One region of the Azoarcus sp. Soil_N_20 genome, then DNA from elsewhere that is predicted to be linked to it. Evidence: predicted binding sites of a transcription regulator. Region 1 holds the regulator's gene; the other holds the start of a gene.
The links. Region 1 encodes FliA, which starts transcription of late flagellar genes. Its sites were predicted from a motif close to CTAAAGTTNNNNNNNNNNNNGCCGNTA; they were not measured.

Region 1 (14,957 bases):
GAACTCGAACAGGCGATTCCCGCCACCCTGTTTACCGCGGTGGCCGAGGTCATGGCCTATGTGTACCAGCTCAACCACTGGGTTGCCAACGGTGGCATGCCACCCGCCCTGCCTGCCGAACTGCCGGTGCCCGCGGGGCTCGACCCCGGCGCGCCCGAGGAATGAAGCCTGAATCATGGCCACCAATGACACCCTGAACCTGCGCGCGTTGCTCTCGCCCGCCAACCTGCGCACGCTGGCCGCGCCGGTCCTCATCATCATGATCCTGTCGATGATGGTGCTGCCGCTGCCGGTGTTCATGCTCGACGTGTTCTTCACCTTCAACATCGCCATTTCGGTGATGGTGATGCTGGTGGCGATGTACTCGAAGAAGCCGCTGGATTTCTCGGTGTTCCCCACCGTGCTGCTGGTCACCACCTTGCTGCGCCTGTCGCTGAACGTCGCCTCGACCCGGATCGTGCTGCTCGAGGGCCACGGCGGACCGGACGCCGCGGGCAAGGTGATCGAGGCTTTCGGCAGCTTTCTGGTCGGTGGCAATACCGCAGTCGGTCTGGTGGTGTTCGTGATCCTGACCCTGATCAACTTCGTCGTGATCACCAAGGGCGCCGGGCGGATCGCCGAAGTGAGCGCGCGCTTCACGCTGGACGCGATGCCCGGCAAGCAGATGGCAATCGATGCCGATCTCAACGCCGGCCTGGTCGACGAGAAGGAGGCGAAGAGCCGGCGCAAGGAGATCGGCCAGGAGGCCGACTTCTACGGCGCGATGGATGGTGCGTCCAAGTTCGTGCGCGGCGACGCGGTCGCCGGCATCCTGATTCTGGTCATCAACATCATCGGTGGTCTGTTCGTCGGCGTCATCCAGCACGACATGGCGATCGGCGAGGCCGGCCAGGTCTATACCCTGCTGACCATCGGTGACGGTCTGGTGGCGCAGATTCCGGCGCTGATCATCTCGGTCGCGGCCGGTCTGGTGGTGTCGCGCGTCGGCGATGATGGCGACATCGGCGGGCAGGTCATCAGCCAGGTGTTCTCCAACCCCCAGGTGCTCGCCCTGACCGCCGTGATCATCGGCGTGCTCGGCCTGATTCCGGGAATGCCGAACGTGGTGTTCATCCTGCTCGCGACGCTGTTTGGCGCGCTGGCGTGGATGCGCCACAAGCGGATCGGTGAAGAGGCCTTCCAGGCCGCGGCACCCGCCGCCGCGCAGGCGGCCGCCCAGCAGCCGGGCGAGGCCCAGGAGGCAAGCTGGAATGATGTCGCGCCGGTCGACGTGCTCGGTCTGGAAGTGGGCTACCGGCTGATTCCGATGGTCGACAAGGGTCAGGACGGGGAGCTGCTCAAGCGTATCCGCGGGCTGCGTCGGAAGTTCGCCCAGGAAGTGGGCTTCCTGTCCGCGCCGGTGCATATCCGCGACAACCTGGAGCTCAAGCCCAATGCCTACCGGATTGCGCTCAAGGGAGTCGAGATCGGCACCGGCGAGGCCTATCCGGGACAGTTCCTGGCGATCAATCCGGGCCGGGTCTCGGGCCCGCTCGCCGGGCGCGAGACCAAGGATCCGGCATTCGGGTTGCCGGCGTTCTGGATCGACAGTGGCGGCCGCGAACAGGCGCATGCGCTGGGTTACACCGTGGTCGATGCCAGCACCGTGGTCGCCACCCATCTCAACCATGTCATTCTCAATCATGCCGCCGAACTGCTGGGGCGGCAGGAGACCCAGGCGCTGCTCGACCACATCGGCAAGGACGCCCCCAAGCTGGTCGACGACCTGGTGCCCAAGCTGCTGCCGGTGTCTTCCGTGCAGCGCGTGTTGCAGAACCTGCTCGACGAAGGGGTCAACATTCGCGACATGCGCACCATCATCGAGGTGCTGGCCGAACATGCGCCGCGCACCCAGGATCCGGTGGAGCTGACCGCCAAGGTCCGCGAAGCCCTTGGCCGGGCAATCATCCAGGCCCTGTTCCCGGGCACGGCCGAGGTCCAGGTGATGGCGCTCGAGCCCGGGCTGGAGCGCATCCTGCTGCAGGCAATGACCGCCGGTGGCGACGGCGGGGCGATCGAACCCGGGCTGGCCGACACCCTGTTGCGCCAGACGGCGCAACTCGCCCAGCGTCAGGAAGACATCGGCCTGCCGCCGGTGCTGCTGGTACCGGCGCCGTTGCGCATGTTGCTGTCGCGCTTCCTGCGCCGCGCGGTGCCGACGCTCAAGGTCATCTCCAACGGCGAAGTGCCGGAGTCGCGCACCATCCGGGTCACCGGCATGGTGGGCGCCGCGGCCTGAGGCGGGACTCGCGTTTTGCGGCTGGGGGAATAGACGGGGGAAACCCGGGCTATTCCCACCATGAGGCGCTCCCCGGCGGTCGCATAATCGTCTCCAGCATGCGCAAGAAGCGCACCAGTCCGGAGATCCAACATGAACGTCAAACGCTACTTTGCTCCCACCGCACGCGAGGCCCTGCGCGCGCTGAAGGAGGAACTCGGAGCCGACGCCATCGTGCTGTCCAATCGGGCGGTCGATGGCGGGGTCGAGATCCTGGCGTTGCCGGCCGATGCCGTCGGCGCCCTGCAGAGTTCGCGGCCGGCGCCGGCAGCGGTGCGCGCACCGCGGGTGGCCGTGCCCGCGATGCAGCCGGATACGGCGACGACCGCGATCGACGACCGTGACTTTCATGTGAGCCTTTCGGCACTGGCCGCCGGTGCAGTGCCGCGCAACGCGGCCGGTACGGCGCCACGACGCGGACAGGAGCCGGAGTCGATTCGGGCGTTCAATCCGCCCCGTGTCGATGCCGGCGACTATCTGGCCCGCAGCGGCGTGTATTCCGGTCCCGCGCAGGCCACTCGACCGGCACCGGCGAGCCCGCGGGTCACCGTCGAGGACGGCGGCATGCGCCCGCTCGCGCCGCGGGCCGAGCCACTGCCGGGGCGCGAGGCCGATGACGCTCGGGTGCGCGCATTGCAGGATGCGAATGCGCACCTGATGGATGAACTCAGCGGCATTCGCGGCATGATCGAACGTCAGCTCGCCGGCTTCGCCTGGGGCGAGACCCGCCGCCATGCGCCGGCACGCGCCACCCTCGTCGGTGAACTGCTCGAGGCCGGATTCTCGGGCGCAACCGCACGCCAGCTGGCCGAAGCCATCCCCGAGGATGCAAGCCCCGAGCAGGCCCATGCGATCGTCCGCACCACCCTCGATCGCCAACTGCGAGCGCGCTCGACCGACGACGACATCATCGATCGCGGCGGCGTCTACGCACTGGTGGGCCCCACCGGGGTCGGCAAGACCACCACCACGGCCAAGCTGGCGGCGCGCTGCGTGGTGCGCCACGGTACCGGCAAGCTGGCGCTGATCACCACCGACGGCTACCGCATCGGCGCCCAGGAGCAGCTGCGCATCTACGGCCGCATTCTCGGGGTGCCGGTGTTTTCGGTGCGCGACGGCGCCGACCTGCGCCAGACGCTGACCGAACTGCGCGGCAAGCACATGGTGCTGATCGACACCATGGGCATGAGCCAGCGCGACCGCATGGTCGCCGAACAGGCCGCGATGCTGAACGGGGCCGGCAACGTGCGGCGTTTGTTGCTGCTCAACGCCACCTGCCGCGGCGACACCCTGGACGACGTGGTCCGTGCCTACGCCGGGCCCGATCTCGAAGGCTGCATCTTCACCAAGGTGGATGAGGCCGCATCGCTGGCGCCGGCCATCGACGTCGCGGTGCGCCGCGCGCTGGAAGTGTTCTACGTGACCAACGGACAGCGGGTGCCGGAAGACCTGCATCTGCCCAATCGCGCCTACCTGCTGCACCGTGCCTTGCGCGAGCAGCGCGGGGAGTCGCCGTGGCGGCTGCAGGGCGACGAAGTCGGGATGATGCTCGCCGCCGCGGGCCACGGAGCCTAGGATGAGGCCATCACGCCCACAGGATGCGCGAACGGTCGGCCCGGCACGGCGGGCCGGTCCGGCAGCCACGGCGCGGCGCGCCGTGAAACCGCTGTTTCACTGCCCCGAAGGGGCGCCGGCCTCCTTCGGGATGGCCCGCCAGGAGGTCTGACATGATCGACGGACGCGAGGACCAGGCCGCAGGCCTGCGGCGTTTGTTCCGCCATGCGCCGCCCACGGTGGTCGCACTCTATGCCACCGGCCGTCACCGCACCCAGAACGCCGTACGCGCGGCACACCGGATTGCCGGTCATGCGCAGCGTGTGCTGGTGCTCGACGAGGCCACCGGCGACGAGACCCTGGCCGAGGTGCTCGGCCTGCCGGCCGGGCCCGACCTGCTGCAGATGCTCGACGGGCGCATGACCCTGGCCGGTTTGCTGCAACCGGTGCCGGGCCTGCTCGGACGGGTGCCCGCCGCCGCCGCGGCGCTGGCGCTGCCCCTGCTCGACGACGCCCGCCGCGCCTGCCTGGTGGAGGCGCTGCGGGTGCTGCATCGCCATGCCGGATTCGTGCTGATCCATGCCGGGCAGAGCTCGGCGAGCGATCCGTCGCCTTTTGTCCATGCCGCACCGCGCCGTCTGCTGGTGGCCGAGGCCAGTGCGTCGGGGGCAACCGAGGCTTACCAGGTGATCAAGCAACTGGCGGCGGCCGGTGCCGGGTCGCTTCATGTGGCGGTGTCGCGCGCGCGCAATCGGAGCGATGCCGAGGCCTTCTTCACCAGTCTGCAGGGGCTGGTCCGCCGTCACGTGGGGGTGCCGCTGGCATGGCTGGGCGAGGTCGAACGCGACGATCTGGCTGGCGGCCTGTCCCAGTCCGGATCGATGTCGACCACCCGCGAACCCGAGGCTGCGTTCCTGCGCAGTCTGGCCCTTGGACCATCGGCAAGGCCGGGCGGCCGCGCACGCCACGGATGACGATCAGGTGCCCATGACCTATCCTGCTGGTAATGCCGGCGTCAGTGCGGGAAAATGGCCGTCCCCGAATGGCCCTTCGCCCGTTCCCGAGCGGGCGCGACAAAAGAAGATACAGGTTCAATGGATGTACGACGCTGACGGCCGACTCGATACCGATCATCTGGTAGTGTCCTATGCACCGCTGGTGAAGCGCATTGCCTATCAGCTGATGGCAAAGCTGCCCGCGAGTGTCGACGTCGACGACCTGATCCAGAATGGAATGATGGGCTTGCTCGATGCCATCAATCGTTTCGAGGAAGGGATGGGCGCACAGTTCGAGACCTATGCCGTGCAGCGCATCCGCGGCTCCATGCTCGACGGCCTGCGCGACAACGACTGGGTGCCGCGCAGCCTGCGGCGGGACATGCGCCGGATCGAAGCGGCGATTCATGCGCTCGAGCAGCAGAACGGTCGTGCGCCGACCGAAACCGAACTGGCCGCAGCGCTCGGCGTGTCGCTCGCCGAATACCAGCACATGCTGCAGGACGCGCGCGGACATCAGCTGGTCTATTTCGAAGACTTCGCGCTCGACGAAGGCAGCGATTACCTCGATCGTCATCTGGGTGCGCACGAAACCAATCCGCTCGACCTGCTCGAAAACGCCGATACCCGTGCCGGGCTGGTCCGGGCGATCGAGGCCCTGCCCGAGCGCGAGAAGATGATCATGGCGCTGTATTACGACGAAGAGCTGAACCTGCGTGAAATCGGCGAGGTGCTCGGGGTCACCGAATCCCGTGTGTGCCAGCTCCACAGCCAGGCGGTGGCACGACTGCGTTCGCAGGTCGTGGGCGCACGCCCGGCTGCCTCCGGTACCGGTGCCCGTCGCGGCAGGCCGCCCAAGAATCCGTCGCCCTCAGGGGCCTGAACCAGCCCGGGAAGCGCGCTCTTATGGATAGCATCAGCCTCGTCGGCATTACGCTCGGACTCGCGGCAATTCTCGTCGGGCAAGTGCTCGAAGGCGGCCACATTTCGTCGCTGCTCCAGCCGACCGCCTTTCTGATCGTGGTCGGCGGCACCGCCGGCGCGGTCATGCTGCAAAGCCCGCTGCGGGTGTTCGTCGACGGCCTGCGGATGGCGAAGTGGGTGTTCGTTCCGCCCCTGGTCGGCCACCGCGTGATCATCGAGCAGGTTGCCGGCTGGAGTTCGGTCGCACGCAAGGAAGGCCTGCTCATCCTCGAGGCGCAGATCGATGGACTGCCCGATCCGTTCATGCGTCGCGGCCTGCAGATGCTGGTCGACGGCGTGGAGCCGGGCCGCCTGCGCGAGGTGCTCGAAGTCGAGATCGATACCTGGGAAGGGCAGCTCAAGCAGAGCGCCAGGATCTGGGACGGTGCCGGTGGGTATGCGCCGACGATCGGCATTCTCGGGGCGGTGATGGGGCTGATCCACGTGATGGAGAATTTGTCCGATCCGTCCAAGCTCGGTGCCGGCATTGCCGTCGCCTTCGTCGCCACGATCTACGGCGTGGGACTGGCGAACCTGGTGTTCCTGCCGATCGGCAAGAAGCTCCACGCGCACATCGGCACCCTGGTCGCCCAGCGCGAGATGTTCGTCGACGGGCTGGTCGGCATCGCCAGTGGCGACAACCCGCGCATCATCGAGAGCCGCATGCAGGGCTACGTCGTCTGACCGAACGCAGGAGCCGGAATGTCGCGCCGACGCAGGAACGGAAATGATGCCGAGCACGAGAACCACGAACGCTGGCTCGTCTCCTATGCCGATTTCATCACCCTGCTGTTTGCCTTTTTTGTGGTGATGTACTCGCTGAGCTCGATCAATGAAGGCAAGTACCGGGTGCTGTCGGATTCGATCGTGCAGGCGTTTCGCAGCATCAACGTCAACGAGAGCGGTCAGCAGATCATTGTTCCGCCGGTGACGGTGGTGACGCCGTCGATCATGCCGCCGGCGGCCAGGCCGCAGACGCCATCGCCGGAAGAACTGAAGGCCGAGGAGCAACGCCAGCAGAACGCCCGCAAGATGCGCAGCATGGCAGACGAGATCCGCCAGGTGCTGCAGCCGCTTACCGAGAGCGGACAGGTGAGTGTGACCGAAGGGGCGTTCGGCATCACCGTCGAGATCAACGCGAGCGTACTGTTCGCGCCCGGCGAGGCGGTGCTCGGCGCGCCCGCGGTGACGGCTCTGCGCGCGGTTGCGGGCGTGATTGCGCTGGCGGCCTTTCCGGTGACGGTCGAGGGCCATACCGACAACATCCCGATCAACACCTTCCGCTTTCCGTCGAACTGGGAGCTGTCCGCCGTGCGGGCCTCGTCGGTGGTGCGTCTGTTCGTCGAGTCCGGTGTGGCGCCGGAGCGCCTTACTGCCGCCGGGTACGCCGATCAGCGCCCGGTAAGCGCCAACACCACCGAAGAAGGGCGGTCGCGCAACCGCCGGGTCGCGATCATGATCGAATCGCGGGTGGCCGAAGCGCCGCCTGCGGCCGGTCCCGGCACCATCCCGCGCAACGATCCGCTGCGCTCCATCCTGCCGCCGATCGTGCCACCGGCACCGGGTTGACGCTCAGCTCATCCGTTCGGGCTTGAGCCGGATGGCGAGCTGCATCCCCTTGCGTGCCCGGCGATGGCGCATGTTCTCGCGCTGCGCCGGCTTGAGGACGACGCTGGCGGGCTTGCTGCCGCGGCCGATGCCGTCCACGGTCAGCACGGCGTCGTCGGCCGGTACCGCGATCGCGGCCAGCGCTTCGCCTTCGTCCATACCCATCACGATCACGCCGCGCCCGCCGGCCTGCACCTTCATCTCGGCGCGCGGGAAAATCAGCACGCGGCCGCTCTCGGATGCGGCGGCAATCCACTCGCCGAACACCCGCGCCGGGCGCAGCACCGTTTCGCCCTTTTCCAGCACCATGAAGGCCTTGCCCGCGCGTTGCCGGCTGGTGGCGTCGCCCACCGCGCAGATGAAGCCGTAGCTGCCGCTGTTGGCGAAGAAGTAGCTCGCCTCCGGCACGTCGGCCACCACCTGGGCCGGTTTGCCCCCGTCCTGGAAGTCGACCAGGGTGGCGAGCGGCACGCCGTCGCCGCGCCCACCGGGCAGCTCGGCCGCTTTCACCGTGTACGCGCGGCCATGGGTGTCGATCACGATCAGCGGCCAGGTGGTCCGGGTCTCGAGTACCGCAAAGGCGAAGTCGCCGGCCTTGTAGGTGATCGCCGCCGGGTCGATGCCGTGACCCTGGCGCGAGCGGATCCAGCCGTTCTTCGACAGGATCACGGTGATCGGTTCGTCGGCCACGCTGATCTCGGCCGGGGCCACCGCGGCGACGGTCTCGATCAGGGTGCGGCGGTCGTCGCCGTATTTCTTCGCATCGTCCTGGATTTCCTTCAGGATCAGCCGGGTCATCGCCGCCCGATTGTCGAGGATGTGCTGCAGGCCGGCGCGCTCGTCACGCAGTTCCGCCAGTTCCTTCTCGATCCGGAAGCCTTCGAGGCGGGCGAGCTGGCGCAGGCGGATCTCGAGGATGTCCTCGGCCTGGATCTCGGACAGGCCGAAGGCGGCGATCAGCGCCGGCTTGGGCTCGTCCGACTCGCGGATCACGCGGATCACTTCCTCGATGCGCAGGAAGGCGATCATGCGGCCTTCGAGGATATGGATGCGGCGATCGACTTCGTCCAGCCGGTGGCGGGTGCGGCGCTCGACGGTGACATATCGGAAGTCGATCCACTCGCGCAGGATCTGCACCAGATTCTTCTGCTGCGGCCGGCCGTCGCGGCCGATCATGGTCATGTTGACCGAAACCGAGGTCTCGAGGCTGGTGTGGGCGAGCAGCACCGCCATGAATTCGTCGCGGCTCTGACGGCTGGAGCGGGGTTCGAGCACGATGCGCACCGGCGACTTGTCGCTCGACTCGTCGCGCACGGTTTCGAGCGCACCCAGCACCAGTTGCTTGAGGTTCTTCTGTTCCTGGCTGACTTCCTTCTTGCCGGCGCGCGGCTGCGGGTTGGTCAGGGTTTCGATCTCGGCCAGCACCTGGGCGGTCGATACGCCGTGCGGCAGTTGCTCGACGATCGCCCGCCACTGGCCGCGCGCGAGTTCCTCGATGCGCCAGCGCGCACGCATGCGCAGCCCGCCGCGGCCACTGGTGTAGGCATCGCGTATCGCCTCGGGCGAGGAGATCAACTGGCCGCCGCCGGGGAAGTCGGGCCCCGGCATACGTTCGAGCACTTCGCTCAGGCCGGCTTCCGGATGGCGGATCAGGTGGCAGGTGGCTTCCGCCACCTCGCGCAGGTTGTGCGGCGGAATCTCGGTGGCCATGCCGACGGCGATCCCCGAGGCGCCGTTGAGCAGCACGAAGGGCAGGCGCGCGGGCAGCAGCTGGGGTTCTTCGAAGGCGCCGTCGTAGTTGGGGATGAAGTCCACCGTGCCGCGGTCGATTTCGGACAGCAGCAGTTCGGCGATCGGGGTCAGGCGGCACTCGGTGTAGCGCATCGCGGCGGCCGAGTCGCCATCGCGCGAGCCGAAGTTGCCTTGGCCGTCGACCAGCGGATAGCGCAGCGAGAAGTCCTGCGCCACCCGCACCATGGCGTCGTACACCGAGGTGTCGCCGTGCGGGTGGTACTTGCCGATCACGTCGCCGACCACGCGCGCCGACTTCACGTGTTTGGATGTGGACGACAAACGCATCTCGCTCATCGCGTACAGGATGCGGCGTTGCACCGGCTTCATGCCGTCCTCGACCTGGGGCAGCGCGCGCGACTTGACCACGCTCATCGCGTAGGCGAGGTAGGCGCGCTCGGCGTAGAGATCGAGCGGCAGGATGTCGTCGTTGTCTTCGGCTATCGGCGGTACGGGAGAGGGAGGCAGTGGCGGTGCGTCGTGGTCGGGAGTGTCGAAAATGTCGTTGCTCATCGGAATGGGGGTCGGAATGGAACCGAAGGGGGCCGGACACGCTGGCGCGCCCGGACGATGGGCCGCAAAGGGGGCGATCTTACCCCGTCTGCGGCGCCCGGCGCGAGCCTGTCGGCACGGCACCCCGGTGCGGGATGCGACGACAGACGACAAGCTTGTCGGAAAAGCGACTCAGTCGATCCCGGTTTCGGCATCGTCGTCGAGCAGCGCAGCGATCACCGAATGTCCCACGCCGTCCTCCGGATCGAGCACCTGCAGGCGGGCGACGATGTGGCGGCTGGCCTCGGGGTTGCCGCGGCGCAGTTCGATGAAGGCGAGCGCCTTGAGGAAGGACAGCAGGAAGCGCTGCGCCACCGAGCGCCGCGGGTCCTCGCCCACGTCGTCGCGGGTCCATTGACGCCAGTCGGGGCCCACGCGGGCCTGGTGGGCGGCCTCGGCGAGGCCTTCGAGCGCGGTGGCGAGGGCCTGGTCGAACTCGCGCTGCTGGTTCTGCAGTTTGAACAGGCAGCGATAGGCCGGCAGCGACCCGGGCGCGATCTCGATGGCGTGGCGGAACAGCGCCCGCGCGCGCGTCGGATCGGAGCGGTGACAGGCGACCCCTTGCTGCAGCAGGGCATTCACGTGCGGCGGCAGGGGGCCGAAGGCGATCAGGTTTTCCTGAGGCGTGGGTTGGGGCATGGCGGCGGCGGACGAAGTGCGGGTGGCCGCTTCTGAGCAAGTTGCATTCCATGGCCGGCGGGTATGGAATGCGCCGGCGACGCCGGGGGCGGAGATGGCACCGAACGTGCTTGGCCGGAAGGTCTGCCCACTGCCTCGTCGGCAAAAAACCGAACGGAAAACCCTCATGCGAATCGCGATCGCGACCGACCACTACACCGATGTCGCCGGCCATGCCGGCAAGGCGAGCCACTGGCTGATCTGGGCGTGCGAGCCGGGCAGGGCGCTGCCCGAACCGCAGCGGGTCGAACTGCAGAAGGCGCAGTTGATGCATTACTGGAAGGACGACGGTCCGCACCCGCTCGACGGCGTCGACATCGTGGTCGCCAACAGCGCGGGCGAGGGCTTCATCCGGCACATGCACAAGCGCGGCGCCGAGGTCCTGTTGACCGGCGAGGACGATCCGCTGGCGGCGCTTGAATCCGTGCTGGCCGGTGAGGCGCTGTCCGATACGCGCTTCGACGTCACGACGACGCTGTGCAAGCTGAAGGATCTGTTCTCGCGCTACTGAGCGATCTCTTTCGGGCCGCGGACGCCGCGGGGCACCACGAATCAGATATCGGCCTCGACCGAATCGCCCTTGTCCTCCATCCACGCCCGCCGCCCCGACGCTTCGCCCTTGCCCATCAGCAGGGTGAACATCTTCAGGGTGTCGTCGAAGGCCCCGGGACGGACATGGACCGGCAGCACGCGGCGGGTGGCCGGGTCCATGGTGGTCTCGCGCAGCTGGTCTGGGTTCATCTCGCCGAGGCCCTTGAAGCGGCCGATCTCGATCGCGTCGGGCTTGTAGCCTTCCTGGGCGAGGCGGTCGCGGATCGCGGTCAGTTCGCCCTCGTCGAGCGCATAGAGGCGGCGCGGCGGACGCTTCTTGCCCTGCGCGGGCACATCCACGCGGTACAGCGGCGGCTGGGCGACGTACACATGGCCGCGCTCGATCAGCTTCGGAAAGTGGCGGAAGAAGAGCGTCAGCAGCAAGGTCTGGATGTGGGCGCCATCGACGTCGGCGTCCGACATGATGATGATCTTGCCGTAGCGCAAGCCGGCGAGGTCGGGGCTGCTGTCGGCACGGTGGGCGTCGACGCCGAGCGCGACCGCCACATCGTGGATCTCGTTGTTGGCGAGCAGGCGGTCGGGGTCGATCTCCCACGAGTTCTGCACCTTGCCGCGCAGCGGCAGGATGGCCTGGGTCTCCTTGTTGCGCGCCATCTTGGCCGAGCCGCCGGCGGAGTCGCCCTCGACCAGGAAGAGTTCGTTGTCGGCGATGTCCTCGGACTCGCAGTCGGAGAGCTTGCCCGGCAGCACGGCGACGCCGGAGGTCTTCTTTTTCTCGACCTTCTGTGCGCTCTTCTGCCGCGCCAGGGCCTGCTTGATCGACAACTCGGCGATCGCCCGGCCGGCCTCGACATGGTTGTTGAGCCAGATCTCGAACGGGTCGCGCAACTGGCTGGAGACGAGCTTGACCGCCTCGCGCGAGTTGAGCTTTTCCTTCACCTGACCCTGGAACTGGGGGTCGAGCAGGCGGGCCGAGAGCACGAAGCTCATGCGCCCGCAGACGTCTTCCTGTTGCAGCTTCACGCCGCGCGGCAACAGGGTGTGGTGTTCGATGAAGGACTTGAGGGCGTCGAACACCCCCGCGCGCAAACCCGATTCATGGGTGCCGCCGGCCACGGTGGGGATCAGGTTGACATACGATTCGCTCGGCACCGCCGATTCGAACCACGCCAGCGCCCAGGTGGCGCCTTCGCCCGGGGCATAGCTGGGGTCGTCCCTGGTGGCGTATTTCTCGGCGGTGAAGATCGGTGCCACCGGCTCGACGTCACCGGCGAGTTCCTTCAGGTAGCCGGCCAGTCCTTCCGGATAGGACCAGGTCTTGCTCTGCACCGGGCCGGCCGTCTGCTCGATGTCGAGCCTGACCGAGACCCCCGACAGCAGCACCGCCTTGGAGCGCAGCAGCCGCTCCAGTTCGTTCATCGGTACCCGCGGGTTCTCGAAATACTTCGGGTCGGGCCAGACCCGCACCCGGGTGCCGGTCTGGCGTCCGCACTCGCCCTCCATCCGCACGTCGCCGATGGTCTCGCCGCCGTCGGCGAAATCGATCCGGTAACGCTTGCCTTCGCGCTTGACCTCGACCTCGATCCGGGTCGACAGCGCATTGGTCACCGATACGCCGACCCCGTGCAGGCCGCCGGAGAAGGCGTAGGCTGAGTTGCCCTCGCGCTTGTCGAACTTGCCCCCGGCATGGAGCCGGGTGTAGGCCAGCACCACGACCGGCACGCCTTCCTCTGCATGCAGGCCGACGGGAATGCCGCGCCCGTCGTCGGCCACGGTGACCGAACCGTCCACATGCAGGGTGACGTGGATCTTGCCCGCGAACCCGCCGAGCGCCTCGTCGGCCGCGTTGTCGATGACTTCCTGGATGATGTGCGCCGGACTGTCGGTCCGGGTGTACATGCCCGGGCGCTCTCGCACCGGTTCGAGTCCCTTGAGGACGCGGAAGGAGGATTCGTCGTATTGCTTGCCAGCCATGGCGGGCCCTGGGTGATTCCGGAAGGGCGCAAGGATAGCAGAGTGGAATGGTCCACCGGTGAGCACCCGCTCATCGGCCGCGCCGATGCAGGGTACTCAGGCGCTGCCGAGGATGCGGCCGCCGCCGGTGGGGCGCGATTGGCCGTCGGCGTCGTAGAGCTGAGGATGATTGGCGGCCGACAGCAGCACCGACAATGCGGCCTGGTTGTGCTGCATGCGTTCGGTGATCAGCTTGCCGTTGAGTTCGTTGCGCGTCCTGGCCTGGCCGGCCAGCTCGAGCACTTCGTTCCAGCGTGCCAGCACGCGCGGCAGGTGGGCGCAGCTTGCCCTGATCGAGACTTCATTGTTGGGCAGGCCGAAGCGTCCCAGCAACAGGGCACGGTCGTCATGCAGGCGCTGCAGTTGGCGGTAGCGGTCGGTCTTTTCGGTCGTCAGCGACAGGAGCGCGTCCGTGTCGCCAGCAACGAGCAGGGCTTCCTCGCGGCCGAGGAGGTCGATGAATTCCCTGAGCTGAATGGCTTCAGCTTCGATCAGGAGCGCAATGCGCTGGGTTTCGGCGGGTCCGAGTTTCTGCATCACCGAAGTCTAGCGCGAAAACCCTCAGCTGCGCTCGGATCGGGCGTCGAGCATCTGCCGAACACTGTCGATCAGGCCGTCGGCAATCCGGTTGGCGTCGATCTTGAAGCGGCCCTCGCTGATCGCAAGCTTGATTTCCTCGACCCGCTTGCTATCGACGACCGGCGTCTCGCGGATGGCGGCCTCGGCCTTCTGCAGGCTGGAGGACAGGGCCGACAGCTCGACCTTGTCGCCGCCCGCTGCGGGACGTGCGGAACCGGTTTCGACCCGGGGTCGTGCGTCCGCGGTCTGAGTGGTGCCGAGGGGCTTGCCCGTGCTCTCGATTTTCATGATGAAGCTCCAGATATGACTCGTCTGACCAACACATCGGCAGCTCTGGACAAAACTTTAGCGGAATTTACCGTTGCCCGGCGCAGGGGATCAATACCTGATCTCGACCGTTCCGCCGGCGTTGGCGGTGCCGGTGATGACCTGGCCGTTCGGCATCCGGACGCGAACCGATTCGCCCGGTGCCGCATTGTTCAGTGCGCGACCCTCGGCCGACACCTCGAAACCTTCACCGCTGCCGATCACCTTGACGTTCTGCCCCTGCCGGACCGCGGCGGGAATGCGCAGCATGTCGCCGCGCAAGGGGTTGCCCTGCGCGATCGCATAGCGGGTGTGATGGCCGACCGCCTGGGTGGGATCGGTCAGGGTGTTGTCGGGCAGGGCGGCGAGATCGCCATGACGGCGTGCGATGTCGGCCGGGCCCACGATCTGGCCGGCACGCATCGGCCGCGCGGTGACGAGATAGTCGGTCAGCACCGCAACCCGGGCCTGCAGATACGCCGCCCAGGTCACCGGCGAATCACAGCGTACGCCGACGCTGAGTGCACCCCACGCTCGGACGCCGCCGGGCAGGAAGGCGACGAGTTCGGCGCACGGCGGCAACTGGTTGCGTGCGTCGAGCGGGCCGATCTGGATCTCCACGCGCCCCGGCAGGCCGCGCGTCTCCTGTTCGAGAAAGCGTCTGGCGGCCGCTTCGACCGGTTCGGGGGCCTGCTGGGCGGCAAGCGGTCCGGCGGCCAGTGCGGCGGTCAATGCGATGAGGACAGGGGCGATGCGGGCGGCGAAGGCTGGAAGGCTCATGTGGCGATTGCAGCACGTCGGTCGCCCGCAGGCAACCCGAATTGCCGGCAATTTCTGCCGCGCGCCGGCATGGATGGGTCATGCGATTGCCGGACAGCGGTGAAATTGGCCGGGCTTTTCCGGTCTTATCCGCGCCAGGCACGCTGCGGCCCGGGGCTACCATCGGTGGCATGGAAGGTGCAATGAGATCCGCGAACACCTTTCGCCGTTGCGATCGCAACGACAACAGGATCACCGAGGTGATGTGATGCGAACCCTGCTCGACAGTC
Region 2 (14,957 bases), on a different contig from region 1:
TTCTGCGTAACGGCCATCGACTGCAGGGCCGCCGACGTCGCTGCGGAGCGCCTCGGCGGATCGCCGCCACCCGCCGGAGCGAGCGGACGGCGAGAGGAAAACGGCAAGGACATGGATAAACCTCGTCAAAGACACAGGACCCGCCCGCGCCGCAGCCGGAAAACCGCTTCGCCGATCGATCAGCGCAGCGGTGGAAGCGGGCCGCCCGGTGGCGGCATGGACGATCCCTCGCGCCGGATGCGTTCGCCAAGTGCGGCAGGATCGACCGGGCCAGCGGCGTCGACCTCCAGATTGCCGCTCTCGCCGCGAATCGCCTCCTCCGCGCGCTTGTTCAACACGATGATGCTGATACGGCGATTGATCGGATCGAACGGATCTTCCTTCTTGAGCGGAATGGTATCGGCCAGACCGACGACCCGGACCACCTTGGCCATCTCCAGCCCGCCCAGGACCAGCTCCCGACGCGAGGCATTGGCCCGGTTGCTCGACAATTCCCAGTTGGAGAAGCCGCGATCGCCCCCCGCATACTGCGCCGCATCGGTATGCCCGGACAGACTCACGCGATTGCCCACGTCGTTGAGCGCACGTCCGATGGTGCGCAACAGGTCGCGGGTGTATGGACGCAATTCGGCACTCGCCGAGGTGAACATCGGCCGGTTCTGCTCGTCGACCAGCTGGATGCGCAGCCCCTCGGCGGTGATGTCCATCAGGATCTGGTTCTTGAACTGGCGCAGTTGCGGGTCGGCCTCGATGATGGCCTCGATGCGCCCCTTGAGGTCGATCAGCCGCGAGCGCTCACGCCGCAATTCGGCGGCCTCGACCTCCGGATCCCGGGTCTCCCCCGGCGCCCGCTGCCGCGCCGCATCGATGTTGATCGCGCGCGTGCTCGGCGTATCCCCGCGCTTGACCTGGCCGACCTTGCGTGAAAGATCCTCGCCACCCCCCTTGATGATGCTGGAACTGTCGCCCGAGCCTTCGCCGCCGGACATTGCCAGCTTGAGCGGATTCTGGAAGTGATCGGCAATGCCTTCGAGGTCCCCCTGTGCAGTCGACCCGAGCAACCACATCAGCAGGAAGAAGGCCATCATCGCGGTCACGAAGTCGGCATAGGCGATCTTCCATGCACCGCCGTGGGCGCCACCACCGCCTTTCTTGATGCGCTTGACGATAATCGGCTGCTGGGTGTCGTCGCTCACGCCTCACCCCCGGTCCGGCCAGATTCCGGACCACAACGCCGCAACAGGAAACCGGGCTTCGCCATGCCTCGTCTCAACCCTTGCGGCTCTTGATTTCTTCTTCCAGCTCGATGAAGGTCGGACGATCGGTGGAGTAAAGCACCTTGCGCCCGAACTCCACGGCGACCTGCGGAGCATAGCCGTTCATGCTCGCCAGCAGCACCACCTTCATCACCTGATAGATCTTGCCGCCTTCCTCGACCTTCTGTTCGATCTGGCTGGCCAGCGGCGCCACAAAGCCGTAGGACAGCAGAATGCCGAGAAAGGTACCGACCAGCGCGCCGCCGATCATCTTGCCCAACACGGCCGGCGGCTCGCCGACCGAGCCCATCACATTCACCACCCCCATCACCGCGACCACGATACCGAAGGCAGGCACCGCATCGGCCACCTTGGACACGATGTGCGGCGCCAGGTGCGCCTCCTGGTGATGGGTCTCGATCTCCATGTCCATCAGGTTCTCGATCTCGAACGCGTTCAGGTTGCCGCCGACCATCATGCGCAGGTAGTCGCACAGGAACTCGACCACGTGATGGTCGGAAGTGAGGCCCGGGTATTTGGAGAAAATCGCGCTGGAATCCGGATTCTCGATGTCGTTCTCGATCGACATGAGCCCTTCCTTGCGCACCTTGGCCAGAATCTCGAACAGCATCGCCAGCAGATCGACATACAGTGCGCGATTGTATTTCGAGCCCTTGACCGCCGAACTCAGCGAGCCGAGGGTCGCCTTGATTGCCTTCGGCCCATTGCCGGCCACGAATCCACCGATCATCAGGCCGAAGATCGCGAGATACTCGAGCGGCACCCAGAGTGCCAGCAAACTGCCGTGCACCGCATAGGTTCCCAACGATGCCGCGAGAATGATGACGTAGCCGATGATCAGAAACACTGCTCACTCCAGGCGATGGGGCCACAAGCGTTTGTAGTTGCGGGATTGTAACGGTCGCGATGGGCAAAACTTGAATGCAGGGCGCGAAAAAAAGGCTGCCGGATCAGCGGCAGCCCTTGCTGGTGGCCGAAGTGACTCAGGCGACGACTTCGCGCATCTTGGTCTTGCGCACGGCAGCGCGCCTGGTCTTGCCCGCACGCGACGGCATGTTGCACAAGCCGCAGACAAATGCGTGGGTCGGGTCGTAGGCATGTGCCACGAAACGTCCACCACAGCAGGTGCAGGCAGCCAGGTGCAGCAGATCGGCATCGAAGAAACGCACCAGTGTCCAGGCGCGGGTCAGGCTCAGTACCGGCTCCATCCGCTCCGCTTCGATCTGGTCGAGATAGAGATGGTAGGACTTGATGATCGAGTCCAGTCCGGTCATTCCGGCACACTGTTCGAAGAAGCGATGAAAACCCATGAACAGGGACGAGTGTACGTTCGGCTGCCAGGTCATGAACCAATCGGTCGAGAATGGCAACATGCCCTTCGGGGGCGAGACGCCACGTACTTCCTTGTAGATCTTGAGCAGTTTCTCGCGGCTGAGCCGGGTCTCCGCCTCGAGCATCTGCATGCGGGCGCCGAGCTGAACCATCTCCACCGCGCGGTCGATGTCGGCTGCTTCGTCGATGATTCGTTTGTTCTTCATGTATTCATCTCCTCAGGCTGCTTCCTCGGCCGCCTTGCCTGCAGCGATGATTGCCGCATGCAGACTCGAGGTGGCCGAATCGCGGCCTTCGCCTGCCATCAGACGGGCAAGCTGCTCATCATTGAAACGGAATTGCGGTATCAGCATCTGGCTGCCCGCCATCCGCACCAGCTTGGCAGCCGAAAGCCCTGCGACAAAATCGGCCACTTCCCCGCTCAGCCCCAGCCTGAACAACGCAGTTTCGCGATCGCCGCGCAGCATCTGCTGCGCCAACATCAGATATGCCAGATTCAGTTCGCGTATCTCTGCCTGATAATCGGGGCGTTTCATGGAATAAAATTCCCTTCGCGGGAGAAGCGGCCTTGAAGTTAAAGTAATTTCTCAACATTCGCAACATTCCCTTTCAATCACAGGGGTTTGCCTTGTCGTCAAAAAACAACAACACGCTCATGTGGCATGAGGGAAGCGACGATGCCCGTCAGGTGCTCACCACGCCGGGCCGGGCGGCCTGAATGGATGCAACCCGGTTGCGCCCCTCGCGTTTGGCCAGATAGGCTGAACGGTCGGCCTGCTTGATCAGGGCATCCTGATCGTTCATCGAATCGTCCCGCGTCGCGACGCCGACACTGATCGTCATCTCGAGCGTCGGACCGCCGGTTTCGATCACGAGCTGCACGACCGACAGGCGCAGGCGTTCGGCGCAGATCTTTGCCGCCTCGATATCGGTCTCCGGGCAGATCACCAGAAATTCGTCCCCCCCGGTCCGGCAGATGACATCCTGGCCACGCAATGCACCGCGAAGCGCATCGGCGGTCTGGCGCAGCACCATGTCGCCGACGTCGTGTCCGTAGGTATCGTTGACCAGTTTGAAGCCATCCAGATCGACAACCATGCACGAAAGCGGCCTGCGGCTGCGGGTCGATGCGATCCACTCCTGCTGCACACGGTCGATCGCATAGCGCCGGTTAGGGAAACCGGTCAGGGCGTCGGTGAGGGCCGCCTCCTGAAGACGACGATTCGAGATTGCCAGCTCGGCCGCAAAGTGCCGCACCTCCTCACGGTCGCGTTCGAGTTCCTGCTGCAGACGCACGACACGCTGTGCCGCCTGCAGCCGCGCCTTCAGCATCCGGGCATTGAATGGTTTGACGACAAAATCATCGGCACCGGACTCGAACATCCGGATTGAAACCGATTCGTCGTCCGCGGGGGTCAGCAACAACATGTACATGCTGCGGCCGATGCGGGTGGCGCGCAGCGACCGGATCAGCGTACTGCATTCGCCGCTCAGTCCGCTGCAATCGAGCACCATCATATGAGGCTGTATTTCGAGGACGCTCTCCATCAGTTGCTGCCCGCTAACCGCTTCGAAAACCCGATGTCCTGCGTCGAGGAGAATGCCCTTGAGGAGATCGCGATCGCCGACGTTGTCATCGGCGACCAGAATGCGCAGGCCGGACGCAATGCTCCCGGGCGCCGGGACGGCCGCGGGATCGGCGTTTGCCGCGGTGGGCGATTTTGCGTCCACGGACCGGGCGCCGCCTGCCACATCAGGGCAAAGCTCCGAGAACGACGGCGGTCGGCCCGTTGTCAGTTGCAGCAGCCGGCCCCACTCCACCCACTGCTGTCCGACATCGACACAGGTCTCGACGAAAGACTCGCGCGAATAGCCCAGACGCAAGGCCAGCTTGAGCACCACATTCATCAGTGCAGGCTGCTCGGACTCCCGCGCCAGGCAGATTTCGGCAATCGCCCGGGCCAGAATGAGGCACTGCATCAGTGAAGACTCACGGCTATCCGGCGCAAAGGTGGCCTTCTCGGGCTGTTCGAAAAAACATACCGGATCGGTGAACACGGGGGGCAGACCCCAGTCTGCCAGCATCGCCGCACCCAGCTCGCGATGGGTCATCGCCAGCGTCTTCCGTTCGAGATCGACCAGGCGAAGATTCGGCGCGCGCTGAACCTCGAGCAGCAGGCGCGAAAATTCGACCGGATAAACGGACGCCAGCGCGAGTTCGCCGATCCTGGCCATCAGTCCGACACTGAACGCCTCGTCGGCCGCCCCAAAACGCAGACGCTGGACCAGCGCCTGCATCGACAAGGCCATCAACAGGGACGAGGACCAGAACCTGTCGTAGTCGAAGCCGGCACAGTTTCCCCGGCGATAGCTCGACAACAGCGAAAATCCCAGCGCCATGGTGCGCACCGCCGGCAATCCGAGCACCATCAACGCATCGTGCACCGAAACCACCGCCCGCCTCTGCCGCCCGACCAGCCCGTTCGCCGCCTTGACCAGGCGCCCGACAAAAGCCGGATCGCCCTTGATCACCCGCGCAAGCTCGGGCATCGACACATCCTCATCCTGGGTCATGCGGATGATGGCCAGCGCGACCCCACGAGGCGAGGGAAGGTCGCCGGTGGCCTTGAGCTGCGCGAAGCGGTTCATTTCGATCTGAGGGGACATGATCTCGTCAGGCTGTCATTTTCAGCATCACGGTCAGGAAGCCGACCTCCTGAACAGGCCCGGGTCGTCATTCCCACTCGGGCAGGAATCCGGCTCCCCGGCCCGCATCCGCGCTCCCGCCTGCGCGGGAGCGCGGAAACCCGGGACCGGAAAGCTGGCGTAATGCCCATACAATGCGCCACTCTACCGTGACCCTCGCGCCACTACCAGCGACACGACGTGCGGGCGCACTTTACGGATTAAAATCAAACCATTCCCTCACCGATGGCCTGCCGATGAACTTCTGCTCGAGTTGCGGCGCAACAACGACCCTTCGCGTCCCGCCGGGCGACGCATTACCACGCCATGTCTGCGACAGTTGCGGCACCATCCACTACCAGAACCCGAAGCTGGTCGTGGGCGCCATCGCCGAATGGGGTGAGCGGATCCTGCTGTGTCGGCGTGCCATCGAACCCTGCCACGGCAAGTGGACCCTGCCCGCCGGCTTCATGGAAAACGCCGAAACCACGGCCCAGGCGGCCGCACGCGAGACGCTGGAAGAGGCCTGTGCACGCATCGCGGTGGGCGAAATCTTCTCGCTGATAGATGTGCCCCACATCAGCCAGGTGCATATCGTGTACCGCGCCCGGCTGCTCGATCTCGACTTCCGCCCCGGCGCCGAGTCGCTGGAGGTCGCACTGTTCGACGAGGCCGACATTCCGTGGGACGAAATCGCCTTCCGTACCATCGCCCTGAGCCTGCGTCACTTCTTCGAGGATCGGCGCACCGGAAACTGGTCCTTCCATACCGGCAGCATCGGCCCGCTCGCCCCGCTCGAAAAGGGCAAATAGGTAACGCCTTCGTTCCCGGCGCGGTGAACGGCGCGTCCCCCGAGCCCCCGACAGCCCGAAACGCCGCGCGCTGCTTGCGCTGCGGGTTGATGTCTGTTTTCATTCAGGAACGGGGTGCATCGCGTTCCGGCGCGCCTCGCCTATGGCCACGGAGGAAGCGTGCTGATCGAACACCGGATGATGCTGCCAGGACCGGACGGAATGGTCATCCAGGACGATGGCCAGTATCCGTGGATCCTGTCGCTCGACATGAACGGTACGCCGCATCGCTGGATCTCCTGGCAGGCGGCCTGCCACTACCATGCGCGCGATCTGGTGGCGTGGAGCATCGGGGAGCACGAATTCCGTTTTCTGGGCGGTACCTCGCGGATGACCGGACTGCGCTCCGAGATCACCACCCACAGCATCATCGCCATCAAGGGCCGGGCGTTGCGCCCGGGTGCCCTCGCCCAGGTTCCACCGCTCAACAATCGCGAGCTGTTCCGGCGCGACCGCCATCTGTGCGGCTATTGCGGCCACCGCCTGCCCGGCAGCCAGCTCACCCGCGACCACGTGAATCCGGTGTCGCAGGGCGGACGCGACATCTGGATGAATGTGGTCACCGCCTGCCGGCCGTGCAATCAGCGCAAGAGCGGCCGCACCCCGGAGCAGGCGCGCATGGCGCTGCTGTACGCCCCCTATGTGCCGAACAAGGCCGAATACCTGATCCTGTGCAACCGCCACATCCTGGCCGACCAGATGGACTTCCTGACCCGCCACCTGCCGCGGCAGAGCCGGCTGCTGATCACTCCCTGAAGTCTTTTTCGTGATGACGGGGCGTTTTTTTCCGCGCCGCACCAAACTCACAACCGAATTTCATAACTTCCCACATTTTGTATCGATGCGCCATCGCGCGCCCGGGCTGTGGCGGTGTTAAATTTGCACCATGAACACCGCAGAAATCCACTTCCTGCTCGACGGCCGCGACATCCGGCTGCACGACGTCGCCCCGAGCACCACCCTGCTCACCTGGCTGCGCGAGGATCAGGCACGAACCGGCACCAAGGAAGGCTGCGCCGAGGGCGACTGCGGCGCGTGCACGGTGGTGCTGGCCGAAGCGCGCGATGGCCGCCTCGACTGGCGCAGCGTGAATGCGTGCATCCAGTTGCTGCCCACGCTGCATGGCAAGGCCTTGTTCACGGTGGAGAGCCTGCGCGCGGCCGATGGCATCCTGCATCCGGCACAACAGGCCATGGTCGATTGCCACGGTTCGCAATGCGGCTTCTGCACCCCCGGCTTCGTGATGTCGCTGTTCGCGCTGTACCAGACCGAATCCGCGCCCGATGGCGACGCGATTGCCGATGCGCTGTCGGGCAACCTGTGCCGGTGCACCGGCTATCGGCCCATCATCGACGCCGCACACCGGATGTACCGCTTGCCCGCTGCCGGCAGCACCCTGCCCGCGCCGCACTGGCAGGGCGTCGCGGGCACCGCGGCGGGCCGCGAACTGCTCGCCCGCCTCACCGCACTCGACGACCTGCGCACGCTCGACATCAGCCACCCGCAGGGCCGCTTCATTGCCCCCGCCACCCTCGCCGAACTCGCCACGCTGCTCGCGAGCCATCCGTTGGCGACCGTGCTCGCCGGCGGCACCGACATCGGCCTGTGGATCACCAAGCAGTTCCGTGTGCTGCACGTACTGATCCATCTCGGCCGGGTGCGCGAGCTCCAGCGTATCGAGCAGAACGAGCACTGGCTCGAGATCGCCGCCGCGGTGAACCTCGAAGACGCCTTCGGCGCCATCCTGCCGCATTACCCGGAGCTGACCGAGCTGTGGCGCCGCTTCGGCTCGCGCCCGATCCGCAACGCCGGCACCCTGTGCGGCAACATCGCCAACGGCAGCCCGATCGGCGACACCATGCCGGCGCTGATTGCAATCGGCGCCGAGGTCGTGCTGCGTCACGACACCACCGTTCGCCTGCTGCCCCTCGAGGCGCTCTACCGCGATTACCAGCAGATGGATCTGGCGCCGGGCGAGTTCGTGCAGGCGGTGCGTATCCCGCTGCGCAACGCACGCACGGGTCGCCACCTCATTCGGGCGTGGAAAATCTCCAAACGGCAGGACCAGGACATCTCCGCGGTTTGCGCCGGTTTTGCGCTGCACTTGAACGACGACGTGATCACCGAGGCGCGGCTGGCGTTCGGCGGCATGGCCGCCACCCCCCGACGCGCCCACCATGCCGAAGCCGCACTCAGCGGCCGCCCCTTCGACGCAGCGGCGCTGGCCGACGCCCGCGCGGCGCTGATGCAGGATTTTCAGCCCTTGTCCGACATGCGCGCCTCCGCCGACTACCGCATGCGCGTGGCGCAAAACCTGCTCACCCGCCTGCAGCTCGACCATGCCGGGGTGCCCACCCGCATCGACATCGCGGAGAGCGGCCATGAACAGGCCTGAAACGCGGCCCGCCGCTGCATGCCGTGGCGCCGCCGGCACTGCGCTGCCCCACGAATCCGCAGTACTGCACGTCACCGGCCACGCCGCCTACATCGACGACTTGCCCGAGCTGCGACGCACCCTGCACGCCGCCGTCGGCCTTGCCAGCGCAGCCCATGCCCGGGTCACGGCGCTCGACCTCGGTGCGGTGCGGGCCGCGCCCGGCGTGGTCGCGGTGCTCACTGCAGCCGACATCCCCGGCGTCAACGACTTCGGCCCGGTCGTGCACGACGATCCGATCTTCGCCACCGACGAAGTCCAGTTCCATGGCCAGGCGCTGTTCGTGGTGCTCGCCGACGACATGCGCGCAGCCCGTGCGGCTGCCCGCCTCGCCCGGGTCGAATACGACCGGCTGCCGGCACTGCTTACGGTGGACGCCGCATTCGACGCCGGCACCCGGGTGCTGCCCGACACCGTACTGCACCGTGGCGATGCCGATGGCGCGATCGCCGCCGCACCGCATCGGCTGGCGGGCAGCGTGCGCGTCGGCGGCCAGGACCACTTCTACCTCGAGACCCAGATCGCCTACGCCATCCCGCAGGAAGACGACACCATGAAGGTCTATTCCTCCAGCCAGCATCCGGGCGAGATCCAGCTCCAGGTGGCCCATGCGCTCGGGCGTGAGGCCAAGGATGTGGTGGTCGAATGCCGGCGCATGGGCGGCGGCTTCGGTGGCAAGGAGAGCCAGCCCGGCCAGATCGCCGCCATCGCCGCGATCGCCGCGCGCCATACGGGCCGCCCGGTCAAGCTGCGTCTGGACCGCGACGACGACATGATCCTCACCGGCAAGCGCCACGACTTCCGCATCGACTGGGAAGCCGGTTTCGACGACGACGGCCGCCTCCTCGGCGTGCGCTTCCGCCAGGCGGCCCGCGCCGGCTACTCGGTCGACCTCACCGGCGCGATCGCCGACCGCGCGATGTTCCACGCCGACAACGCCTACTACCTGGCGGCGGTGGCGATCGACTCCCACCGCTGCAAGACCAACACCGTGTCGAACACCGCCTTCCGCGGCTTCGGCGGGCCGCAGGGCATGTTCGGCATCGAGGAGGTCATCGACGCCATCGCCCGCCACCTCGGGCGCGACCCGCTCGACGTGCGCAAGCTCAACTACTACGGCATCACCGAGCGCAACACCACCCACTACGGCCAGACCATCGAGGACAATGTTCTCGACGAACTCACCACCGAACTCGAAGCCGATTGCGACTACCGCGCCCGACGTGCGGCGATTCACGCCTGGAACGCCGACAGCCCGGTGATCAAGAAGGGCATCGCGCTGACCCCGGTGAAGTTCGGCATCTCCTTCACCGCCACCCACCTGAACCAGGCCGGCGCCCTGCTCCATGTGTATACCGACGGCACGGTGATGCTCAACCACGGTGGCACCGAGATGGGCCAGGGCCTGTTCACCAAGGTCGCCCAGGTGGTTGCCCGCGAACTGCAGATCGACATCGACCGCGTCCGCGTCACCGCCTCCGACACCGCGCGCGTACCCAACGCCTCGGCGACCGCCGCCTCCAGCGGCGCCGACCTCAACGGCAAGGCGGCGCAGGACGCGGCGCGCACGGTCAAGGTCCGTCTCACCGAATTCGCCGCGGCGAAGTACGGCTGCCGCGAGGACCAGGTCGAATTCCTGCCCAACCGGGTGCGCGCCGGCGACACGGTGCTCGATTTCGCCGAACTGGTCCACGCCGCGTGGATGGGACGGGTCTCGCTGTCGGCCACCGGCTACTACCGCACGCCGAAGATCGCCTACGACCGCGCCACCCTGTCCGGCCGCCCGTTCTATTACTACGCCTACGGCGTGGCCTGCAGCGAAGTGGCGATCGACACCCTGAGCGGTGAAGCGAAGGTGCTGCGCACCGACATCCTGCACGACGTCGGCCACTCGCTGAACCCGGCGATCGACCTCGGCCAGGTCGAGGGTGGCTTCATCCAGGGCATGGGCTGGCTGACCACCGAGGAACTGTGCTGGGATGCGGACGGACGCCTGCTCACCCATGCCCCGTCCACGTACAAGATCCCGGCGGTGTCGGACCTGCCGCCGGTGTTCAACGTGCGCCTGTGGGAACGCGGGATCAATGCCGAGGACTCGATCTTCCGCTCCAAGGCGGTGGGCGAACCGCCGCTGATGCTGGCGCTGTCGGTATGGCATGCAATCAAGGATGCGGTGGCCGCGGCTGCCGACTACCGTGTCACCCCCCTGCTCAATGCCCCGGCCACCGCGGAGGAGATCCTGCGCTGCGTGGACGAGGCGCGCCAACGGGCGGCCTCGGCATGAACACCGCACGCCTGCTCGACACCCTCGCCGACCGGCTCGACACCGGCCAGGCTGCGATCTGGGTGGGCGTCGCCGAGGTACGCGGTTCGGCCCCGCGAGCGCCCGGGGCACGCATGCTGGTCACCCACGACGGGCAGTGCGGCACCATCGGTGGCGGGCAGCTCGAACTGCGCGCGCTCGGGATCGCCCGCCAGATGCTGGCCGCAGCAGGGACCGGCCCGCTTCCACCTGCGCGCGTCGAGCGCTTTCCGCTCGGCGCCCGGGTCGGCCAGTGCTGCGGCGGCGTCGTGCAGCTCGCCTTCGACCTGGTGAGCCCGGCCGAGCGCGACTGGGTGGCCGAAGCCCGCCGCCTGGAGCAGCAACAGTGCGACTGGATCCGGGTGATCGAACTCGGCGGCCGCGGCGTAACCGTCGCCGCGCTGGCCACGGCCAGCCCGCCCCCACCGCTCCCTGCTGCCGTGCTGAACCGCCTGGTCGCCAGCGCCGGCGACGGCGCGCTCGTTGCCTGCGAGGGCGAGCCCGCCCCCAGCCACGTGGTCGAACTGTTCCGCCCGCCCGAGCTGCACCTTGCGCTGTTCGGTGCCGGCCACGTCGGCCGGGCGCTGGTCGACGTCCTCGCCCGCCTGCCGATCCGGGTCACCTGGATCGATCCGCGGGAAGACGAGTTTCTCGCCCTGATGCCGCGCAACGTCCGCCCGCTGGTCACCGACTGCCCCGAGGCCGAGATTCGCCACCTGCCTGCCGACAGCGCGGTGCTGATCGCCACCCATAGCCATGCACTCGACCTCGAACTGGTGCGGGCCTGGCTCGAGCACGGCGATTTCCGTTTTCTCGGCCTGATCGGCTCGCGCTCGAAACGCAGCCGCTTCGAAGCGAAACTGCGCGCGCGTGGCTATGGCGACACGCAACTGGCCCGGCTGACCTGCCCGGTGGGCCAAGCTGGCGTCAACGGCAAGGAACCGGAAGTGATCGCGATCGCGATCGCCGCGCAGTTGATGAAACTGCGCCGGACCAAGGCCACGGGTGCACCGAACCACGATCAAGCCGCCACCGCGGACACCCACTATCCATGACGCCACCAACGCCCATCGTTGCAGACGCGCCACCGCGCCTCGTCCTCCGGGACATCCGCAAGGTCTACCCGACCGTGGTCGCCAACGATGGTGTCGATCTGCAGGTCGCACCCGGCGAGATCCACGCCGTGCTCGGCGAGAACGGCGCCGGCAAATCCACGCTGATGAAGATCATCTACGGCGTCACCCGCCCGAACGCCGGCGAGATGCAGTGGGAAGGCCGGCCGGTGACCGTAACCAGCCCGGCGCACGCTCGCGAGCTCGGCATCGGCATGGTGTTCCAGCACTTCTCGCTGTTCGAGACCCTGACCGTGGTCGACAACGTGGCCCTCGCCCTGCCCGGCAAACCGGACCTGGACGAACTGGCGCAGCGCATCGAGGCGGTCTCGAAACGCTACGGCCTGCCGGTCGACCCGCGCCGCCATGTGCATGCCTTGTCGGTGGGCGAACGCCAGCGGGTCGAGATCGTGCGCTGCCTGCTGCAGAACCCGCGCCTGCTGATCATGGACGAGCCGACCTCGGTACTGACCCCGCAAGCGGTAACCAAACTGTTCGAAACCCTGCGCCAGCTCGCCGCCGAGGGCTGCTCCATCCTCTACATCAGCCACAAGCTCGACGAAATCCAGGCGCTGTGCCACACCGCCACCGTGCTGCGCGACGGACGCGTCACCGGCCACTGCAGGCCGGCCGAGGAAACGCCCGAATCGATGGCGCGGCTGATGATCGGCAAGGACCTGCCGGTGTGCGAGCACGGCGCGAGCCGGCCCGGCGGCGACGTCCGCCTGCGCCTGGCCGGCCTGTCGCACGCCAGCGCCGACCCGTTCGCGACCGATCTGCGCGACATCCACCTCGAGGTGCATGCAGGCGAGATCGTCGGCATCGCCGGCGTCTCCGGCAACGGCCAGCAGGAGCTGCTGCGCGCGATTTCGGGCGAGGAGCCGCTGGCGGAGAAGTTCCCGGTGCAGATCCTCGGGGTCGAGGCCGGGCGCCTGAATCCCGGCCAGCGCCGCCGCCTGGGCATGTGCTTCGTACCCGAGGAGCGCCTCGGCCGCGGCGCGGTGCCGGGCATGTCGCTGGCCGACAACGCCATCCTCACCGCGGCGCGGTCGCAGCACTTCGTCAGCGGGGGCTTTCTCTCCTTCGCGCGTGCACGGGACTTTGCCGAGCGCTGCATCGAGGCCTTCGGGGTCAAGTGCGGTGGTGCCGCGGCACCGGCCAGGTCGCTGTCGGGCGGCAACCTGCAGAAGTTCATCATGGGCCGCGAAATCCTGCAGGCGCCGAAGCTGCTGGTCTGCGCCCAGCCGACCTGGGGCGTGGACGTCGGCGCCGCCGCCTTCATCCGCCAGTCCCTGATCGACCTGCGCAAGCGTGGCTGCGCGCTGCTGGTGATCTCCGAGGAGCTGGACGAACTGTTCGAGATCTGCGACCGCATCGCGGTCATCGCCCAGGGCCGGCTGTCGCCGCCACGGCCCATCGCCGAAACCTCGGTCGAGGACATCGGCATGTGGATGAGCGGACTGTGGCCGGGCTCCGAGCTGACGGAACAACAGCCAGTCCTGCTGGCAGAGGTGGCCCGTGCTCAGGCTTGAACCGCGCGCCGAGGCCTCGCGCCTGATGAGCTGGCTGTCGCCACTGCTCGCCGCGGTCCTGACCCTGGTCGCCGGCATGGCGGTGTTCTCCGCACTGGGCAAGGACCCGGTGGACGGTCTGCGCCTCTTCCTGCTGAACCCGCTCAAGGATCTGTACGGCGTCTCCGAACTGCTGCTCAAGGCCACCCCGCTGATGCTGTGCGCGATCGGCCTTGCGGTCGGGTTTCGCGCCAACGTGTGGAACATCGGCGCCGAAGGCCAGTTCATGCTCGGCACTGTGGGCGCCACCGGCGTCGCGCTGTACTTCCAGGGCTCCGACAGCGGGCTGATCCTGCCCGCCATGGTGGTGGCGGGCGCGGCGGCCGGTGCGGCCTGGGCGGCGATCCCGGCGCTGCTGAAAACGAAGTTCAACGCCAACGAGATCCTGGTGTCGCTGATGCTGGTCTATGTCGCCCAGCTCTTCGTCTCGTGGCTGGTGTTCGGGCCATGGAAGGATCCGGACGGCTTCAACTTCCCGCAGACCGCGATGTTCGGCGACGCCGCGCTGCTGCCGGTCCTGTTCGAGGGCACCCGGCTCCACGCCGGCTTCGTCATCGCGCTCGCCGCGCTGGTGGCCGGCTACGCCTTCATGAACCGCAGCTATACCGGATTCAAGATGCGGGTCGCCGGCGAGGCAGCCGACGCCGCGCGCTACGCCGGTTTCTCGGCCCGGCGCATGATCTGGATCGGGCTGCTGACCGGCGGCGCGGCGGCGGGGATTGCCGGCATGAGCGAGGTTGCCGGGCCGATGGGCCAGCTCACCGACAAGGTGAACCTCGGTTACGGCTTCGCCGCGATCATCGTCGCCTTCGTCGGCCGGCTCAACCCCTTCGGCATCCTGCTCGCCAGCCTGCTGATGGCGCTGCTGTTCATCGGCGGCGAGCAGGTGCAGCAATACATGAATCTGCCGAGCTCGATCTCGATGGCGTTCCAGGGCCTGCTGCTGTTCTTCCTGCTCGGCTCGGACGTGTTCATCCACTACCGGCTGCGGCTCGGCCGCGCCACCGCCTGAGGCACCCCATGGACGCAGCGCTCATCACCTCCATGCTGTTCGCCACCGTGGTGGCCGGCACCCCGCTGATCATCGTGGCGCTCGGCCTGCTGGTCAATGAAAGGGCCGGCGTGCTCAACCTCGGCGCCGAAGGCATGATGGCGATGGGCGCGGTCGCCGCCTTCGCGGTCACCCACCACAGCGGCAATCCGTGGCTCGGCGTACTCGCCGGCATGGGTGCGGCGATGCTGGTCGCACTGATCTTCGGCTTCCTGACGCTGACCCTGCAGGCCAACCAGGTCGCCGCCGGGCTGGCGCTGTCGATCTTCGGCGTCGGCCTGTCGGCCTTCATCGGCAAACCCTTCGAATCGATCGCGCTCCCTGCGGTGCCGCCGATCCGCA

Region 2: motA (flagellar motor stator protein MotA) is a predicted target of FliA. The motif match lies at 2,173-2,199, and genes of this name have one in related genera.

The regions. Positions count from the first base shown of each region.
Region 1 covers NZ_JBDGKX010000015.1:45,834-60,790, reverse strand. The annotation lists gene flhB (flagellar biosynthesis protein FlhB) at 1-165, shown strand, start outside; gene flhA (flagellar biosynthesis protein FlhA) at 176-2,278, shown strand; gene flhF (flagellar biosynthesis GTPase FlhF) at 2,411-3,892, shown strand; gene AC3A35_RS22820 (MinD/ParA family ATP-binding protein) at 4,045-4,845, shown strand; gene AC3A35_RS22815 (RNA polymerase sigma factor FliA) at 4,970-5,749, shown strand; gene AC3A35_RS22810 (flagellar motor protein) at 5,773-6,513, shown strand; gene motD (flagellar motor protein MotD) at 6,532-7,398, shown strand; gene parC (DNA topoisomerase IV subunit A) at 7,402-9,741, opposite strand; gene AC3A35_RS22795 (tetratricopeptide repeat protein) at 9,913-10,419, opposite strand; gene AC3A35_RS22790 (NifB/NifX family molybdenum-iron cluster-binding protein) at 10,586-10,969, shown strand; gene AC3A35_RS22785 (DNA topoisomerase IV subunit B) at 11,011-12,984, opposite strand; gene AC3A35_RS22780 (flagella synthesis protein FlgN) at 13,081-13,560, opposite strand; gene flgM (flagellar biosynthesis anti-sigma factor FlgM) at 13,585-13,890, opposite strand; gene flgA (flagellar basal body P-ring formation chaperone FlgA) at 13,981-14,688, opposite strand; gene flgB (flagellar basal body rod protein FlgB) at 14,936-14,957, shown strand, end outside.
Region 2 covers NZ_JBDGKX010000002.1:471,259-486,215, reverse strand. The annotation lists gene AC3A35_RS06750 (CheR family methyltransferase) at 1-113, opposite strand, end outside; gene motB (flagellar motor protein MotB) at 180-1,196, opposite strand; gene motA (flagellar motor stator protein MotA) at 1,270-2,124, opposite strand; gene flhC (flagellar transcriptional regulator FlhC) at 2,261-2,815, opposite strand; gene flhD (flagellar transcriptional regulator FlhD) at 2,828-3,145, opposite strand; gene AC3A35_RS06725 (GGDEF domain-containing response regulator) at 3,294-5,276, opposite strand; gene AC3A35_RS06720 (NUDIX hydrolase) at 5,552-6,106, shown strand; gene AC3A35_RS06715 (HNH endonuclease) at 6,266-6,901, shown strand; gene xdhA (xanthine dehydrogenase small subunit) at 7,032-8,540, shown strand; gene xdhB (xanthine dehydrogenase molybdopterin binding subunit) at 8,527-10,863, shown strand; gene xdhC (xanthine dehydrogenase accessory protein XdhC) at 10,860-11,936, shown strand; gene AC3A35_RS06695 (ABC transporter ATP-binding protein) at 11,933-13,525, shown strand; gene AC3A35_RS06690 (ABC transporter permease) at 13,512-14,576, shown strand; gene AC3A35_RS06685 (ABC transporter permease) at 14,585-14,957, shown strand, end outside.